DNA from 2 places in the Shewanella sp. 8A genome. Region 2 is predicted to be linked to the other one. Evidence: riboswitches for the same ligand, from Rfam matches in the RefSeq annotation. Region 2 holds a riboswitch; the other holds the start of a gene.

Region 1 (3,213 bases), on a different contig from region 2:
TGATAGGCTCGGGCGGTCTCAGGGTCAAGTCCGAGGTTATATTGATCTTCCCAGCGGAATTCGAATCGCGCCTTAGATAACGCATTGTCGCGGATCTGAGCGCCCGGGTGGCCTTTGGCAATATCGGCCGCATGGGCGGCAATCTTGTAGGCAATCAGCCCTTGTTTGACGTCCTGCTTATTGGGTAAACCTAAGTGCTCTTTCGGCGTCACATAGCAGAGCATGGCGCAGCCATACCATGCGATCATAGCCGCACCGATCCCTGAGGTGAAATGATCGTAACCCGGCGCAATATCGGTAATTTGCGGCCCTAGGGTATAAAACGGCGCCTCGGCGCAGTGGATAAGCTGCTTATCCATATTCTCCTTGATGAGCTGCATCGGGATATGCCCAGGCCCTTCGATAATGGTCTGCACATCGTATTCCCAGGCGATTTTGACTAGCTCACCTAAGGTTTCAAGCTCGGCGAACTGCGCCTCATCATTGGCATCGGCAATGGAGCCAGGTCGCATACCGTCGCCTAATGACAGCGATACATCGTAGGCGACACATAGCTCGCAAATCTCACGAAAATGGGTATAGAGGAAGTTTTCTTGATGGTGGCTCAAGCACCATTTGGCCATGATTGAGCCGCCGCGGGACACAATCCCTGTCACCCGTTTAGCGGTCATAGGCACATAGCGCAATAACACGCCCGCATGGATGGTAAAGTAATCGACGCCCTGCTCCGCTTGCTCAATCAAAGTATCGCGAAACACTTCCCAGGTCAGGTGTTCAGCAACACCATTCACTTTTTCCAGTGCTTGATAAATCGGCACTGTGCCAATCGGCACTGGCGAGTTACGGATAATCCATTCACGGGTTTCATGGATATAGCGGCCAGTGGACAAGTCCATCACAGTGTCCGCGCCCCAACGGGTTGACCAAACAAGCTTTTCCACTTCCTCCTCGATGGAAGACGTGACCGCCGAGTTACCGATATTGGCGTTCACTTTGACTAAAAAGTTACGGCCAATAATCATAGGCTCAGCTTCGGGATGATTGATATTTAACGGAATAATGGCGCGTCCACGGGCAATTTCGTCGCGGACAAACTCAGGGGTAATTGGTTTACCTATTACGGCACCAAAGGATTCACCATGGCCGCGGCGGTTTAAGATTTCATCTTGCACCTGGGCGAGCGCCATATTTTCCCGAATCGCCACATATTCCATTTCAGGGGTAATAATCCCTTGGCGGGCATAGTGTAGTTGGCTCACGCGTTTACCAGGTAAGGCACGGCGAGGACGAACAATCGCACTTGAGCCTGCTTCGAAACGCAGATGATCGAGCCCATCATCCTTTAGGCGTTGCTGGGTAAAATCTGAGGTCGCGCAATCGAGTACTTCGGTATCTTGGCGCTCGATAATCCACGGTAATCTGAGTTTGGCTAGTCCTTGGCGCACGTTAATTTGCGCAGCCAGATCGGAATACGGGCCAGCGCAGTCGTACACCGGAATGGGAGGATTTTTCTCAACGTTGGCCGCGATCGCCGTGCCGCCAATCCGCGTATCGGTTTGCAGAATTTGCCGCATCCCCACACGTAAATCCGCACGGCTTCCCTGCAAATAAAGTTTTTGCGAATTAGGATGTTGTAATGGTTTAAGGGTATCGATAAAGGCTTGCGCCTCGGCGCGCGCCACACGGCGGTTCGTTTGCCCATGAGTGTTCACGGCAAGTGATTCTGAGGACGATTCTAAACTGGACATAAGCAATCTCACTTTAACAAATAAAAATGGGGTTGCTTGTCTGGAGACTTGAGTGTTGAGAGCTGAGCCTTGTAAACCGTAAGTGGATTTACTGACTCAATAACGACTAAATCGATGGGTAAATAGACGGCAAAAGATTGCCGCTGATACGATTTAATGGAAGTTATTATGCTTGTTTCCTTCGCAGGTTTTAACCTGATCAGGTTCAACGGATCCCGAATAAACGGTCTCAGCCAAGAGGCACTCCGACAAGATGGGCAAAAGTATAGGCAGAAGCGCTGCGAACAAACAAGCGTAATTTAAGGACAAAAACTTAACTATCAATCAAAAACAAAGAATACATAAGCAACTGTATATTATAGTATTTAATTTTATAAAACTTTTAAACTCATCATTACCATTATTTTGGGTGAAAATTTATCATCGTTATTTTTTAGCCTTTTGGCCGCTTTACCATCATTTTATCGAGCTGCGCCTTAATGGCATCGTCAATTTCTTGGTTCATTTTCTTGCCACTGCAATCGAAGGGAAAACCTAAATTCTCGGCATAGGGATTAATTGGGGTGCCTACTTTGACGACCCGATAACAGGTATTACCTTGACGAACGATACGATTCGGATCCAGTTCTAAATCCAAACTGGTGGGGCCGCTAAAATCGTCGGCATTGGGCACAATCAGTACCTCCATCTCGGGGCTCATTTCAGACAAATTCGACCGTTTGCTGTAATGATTTGCTTGCTCTAACACTAAATCATCTAAAGCTTGCTCACGCTGTCGTTCAAAATAACGCTGAGTAAACAATCCCACACTGCCCGCCGCCCCACCGCTTTGCCCACTGGCCGCAGACTGTTGAGTGCTTGCCGCATGAGCCGAGCTTGATTGGACTTCTGCCTTTTTCGGTTTAACAGCCTCTTTTGAACTCTGCTGGGTTTGGCCCTGAGTTGAGGTGTTAGGCACAGATGTGTTTGGTACTGATGCTTTTGATTCTGTTACTTTTGATTCTTGGGCGCTAACTTCTGGTGGTTTGGCTATCTGCTCCATGGGTTTTGGCGTCAGCTTTACTGCGACTTTTGGTGACACTTTCGCTGACTGCTCAATATCAGCTGCCGGCTTTACGGTATTAGGCGGTGAGGTTATCGGCTCGCTAGTGTTAATAAACTCTTCCACTGAGATATCTTGAGCAGAATCCGCTGGAGCAGTTTGCGTTGGCGGCGCATAAATAAAATATGCCTTTAACGCTTTGGTTGTAGTCCGTGCGTTAGCAGATGATTCAGTAAAATGCAGCCCTAAGTGTTCCGACTGGGTTCGCCATAAAAAAATTAATAAAAACAGCAGTAAGCCATGGCCAAACATGACCCAAAGCAATAGCTTAAGATTGAAATAATGTGGCCGCTCTCGCCCGCTTAGATTTGAAGATGTTTGAAATGCGCTATCGATTGATCTTTGGTCTGCTTCACTTAAATT
Region 2 (3,213 bases):
ATATTCTGATCAGCGGCAGCACGGGGGCGATGTTTAGTCCCGCCATTAGCTCATTCTTTGAACGTATTATTGGATTGCAAACGGTGATGTATGTTATCCCGCTACTTTATGTTGCGATATTTATCATGCTGATTGTTTCAGGCCGAATGAAACCTGCTGCGGCTTAAAGTCCATTTGCGACGTTAATTGATTTGGCCCACTCTTGCTAATGAATAATCTCGAGAGTGGGCTTTTTTAATTTGGTTATATCGCAGCTTCAACAAATTGTTTAAGGGCATTGAGATCTTTAATCCTTATGCCTTCTTTATTGCGTTCAATCAGGCCACGTTCTTCAAGCAACTGTAGTGCCCGTCGGTAAACTCGATCGGTTGTACCAAATCGCTCCGCTTCTAAATAACGCTTACTAAAGCCATCAACGGGTAAATCATTTAAATATTCGTGGTAAATATCATATGCCACGTTATAGCTGATGGGATACAGCAGGCGCCGGGTAAAAATATCGACGGTGTCTTGGTAGTCAATGGCAATGGCGCTGGCAAAAAATAACGCTAGCTGTGGGTGCTGGCCGAGGGAATATTGTAGTTTTTCGGCGCTAATGACCATGATTTCTAAGGCTTCATTGGCAATAATATCCAATTGGCAGTGATATTGAGTAAAAAACTCCATTTCACCAAAGAGTTGCGAATCACAATCGATAGTCCCCAATTGAAAACATCGACCATTTCTGGCGGTATGGCCAAGCGACACGCGCCCTTGTTTTACCAACACCAGTGACGTCATGGCTTCACCTTGTGTCATTAGATGGGCGCCTTTTTTAAGCATTTTAACTTCGCTGATACAGCTGAGTATCACCGCTTCAATAAGGGGATAGTCTTGCTCCCATCGCTGGCTATAACGTCCTTTGGCTAACGGTTTTAGCTGCATTGAGTATGATCCTCTCATCCTATGTAAAATGGCGGCCTTCTATAACATTATCGTGATAAACGGTCAAATGGGCCAAAGGAGTTGACTGGCGATTTTAGGCATTGGGATTGCGGGCGTTTGGCATAAGATTTTTAACATTGTGTAGAAAGACAAGGTTTTAGTGATATTTAAGGATATCGCCGGCACAAGTGTGTCTACTTTATTATTTTCGTCATGTATACTAAGCGCCGCCAAGGGGTGTTTGCCAACATTCGGCAGACTGAGATGTCATCAGACGAACCCTTAGAACCTGATCCGGCTAATACCGGCGTAGGAATGGGCCAATCAACAGCACACTTCTGAATCGCTTATTCGTTGCCGGATCTCAAACATGTATTTGAGGTCCTATGTCTAACAAAAAGTCTAACAACCAATCTTCAATCTTCACGATATCGTTAACTCGTGCACCATTAGCGCTGGCCGTCTCTGCGGCGTTAAGTGCGTCGGCATGGGCGCAAACCGATGCTATCGACAAACCTGATCCCAATAATAATATGGAAATCATGGTGGTTACGGCGGATTTTCGCAGTGCCAGTTTAGAAAAAATGCCTTCAAGCATTACCGTTATCGATGCCCAGCAAATTCAAGATGAAAGCGCCCAGCACTTTGAAGATGTGATGAACTCCATCGCCAACTTTAACTGGTCAGGTGGTAGTTCTCGCCCCAAGTATTTTCAGATCCGTGGCGTGGGTGAGCAGGAGCAATATCAAGGCGCGCCTAACTCATCCGTTGGTTATATTGTTGATGATATTGATTTATCCGGTATCGGCATGGTGTCGAGCATGTACGATCTGCAGCAGGTTGAAGTGTTACGCGGCCCGCAGGGAACCCGTTATGGCGCCAATGCGTTAGCGGGCTTAATTTACCTTAAGAGTAACGACCCAACCGATGTGTTTGAACATGGCGCCGAGGTTTCTTTAGGTAATGACGATCTACAAACCTTCAGTGGTTTTAGCTCAGGTCCCTTAAGCGATTCCGGCAAATTGCTGTATCGTGTGGCACTGCAGCAACATCAGCAAAACGGTTATCGCGACAATATCTATTTAAATAAAGAAGATACTAATGGCCGCGATGAATTTACTGGTCGCGCGAAATTGCGTTGGTATGCCACCGATGATCTGCAACTCGATTTAACCCTGCTGCATGCCGATTTTGATAACGGTTATGATGTCTGGAGTTTAACCAACGATCCGACAAACACCCTATCTGATCAACCGGGTGTCGATAGCCAGCGCACCACCGGCGCAGGTTTTAAAGCGACATATTCGGGGGCAGAGCAGTTTGAGTTGACCTCGCTGACTTCATTTGCCAATACCGATCACCACTATAGTTACGATGGCGATTGGGCCAATTCTGAGTATTGGGCATCTAAACAATGTGAAGAGGGCGGTAATGTATCGCCTTGTCAGTATGATTACTTTTGGGACAAAACCGGTCAGCGTAAAACCTTATCCCAAGAGTTTCGTTTGAGCTCGACTGACCAAGGCCGTATTTTTGCCGGCTCAACCGACTGGTTACTTGGGGTTTATGCGATGAACCTTAAAGAAGATAACCAACTGTATTCTGAATATAATACTTGGCCTGATGAGGTGTTAGATTCTGAATATGAAGCAACCAATTACGCCGTATTTGGTCAGCTGGATACGGATTTAGGTGCTGACTATGCCTTGTCTATGGGGCTGCGTGTGGAGCGTCGTAATAGTCATTACTCCGACACTAACAATGATAATTTTGACCCGAGCGAAACCATGTGGGGCGGCCATATTGCGCTGAGTAAAGTGCTCAATGAGTCCCACAATGTCTACGCCCGTGTGGCGCGAGGTTACAAGGCGGGCGGTTTCAACATGACTTTGCCAGTCGAACTCAATGATAAAAAAGAGTTTGATACCGAAACCTTATACAACTACGAAATAGGTTTAAAATCCCATTGGTTTGAAGGGCTTATCGATACTAATCTGGCACTGTTCTATATGGATAGACAGGATCAGCAAGTGGCTGCTTCCCAGCAAGATCCTAATAAGCCACAACGGTTTATTCTCTACACTGAAAATGCGGGTAGCTCAAACAACTACGGTGCCGAGCTGGATGCAACTTGGTATGCCACGGATAATCTCCAGTTTTACTCAAGCCTTGGTTGGTTACAGACTGCTTACGGTAATTACCAATATCAAGATAAATACGGTACTGATGTGGATTTAACGGGGCGCGATCTGGCCCATTCACCGCACTTAACCTATAGCCTAGGCGGTA

The links. Region 2 has a riboswitch for thiamine pyrophosphate ahead of M0413_RS17030 (TonB-dependent receptor). Riboswitches for the same ligand answer to the same signal wherever they lie in the genome.
Region 1: another riboswitch for thiamine pyrophosphate. It lies ahead of thiC (phosphomethylpyrimidine synthase ThiC); the one in region 2 lies ahead of M0413_RS17030 (TonB-dependent receptor).

Annotation. Positions count from the first base shown of each region.
Region 1 covers NZ_JAMDJP010000014.1:44,700-47,912, reverse strand. The annotation lists gene thiC (phosphomethylpyrimidine synthase ThiC) at 1-1,748, opposite strand, end outside; TPP riboswitch at 1,908-2,006, opposite strand; gene M0413_RS12535 (hypothetical protein) at 2,182-3,213, opposite strand, start outside.
Region 2 covers NZ_JAMDJP010000025.1:28,064-31,276, forward strand. The annotation lists gene tsgA (MFS transporter TsgA) at 1-167, shown strand, start outside; gene M0413_RS17025 (Crp/Fnr family transcriptional regulator) at 244-924, opposite strand; TPP riboswitch at 1,148-1,257, shown strand; gene M0413_RS17030 (TonB-dependent receptor) at 1,311-3,213, shown strand, end outside.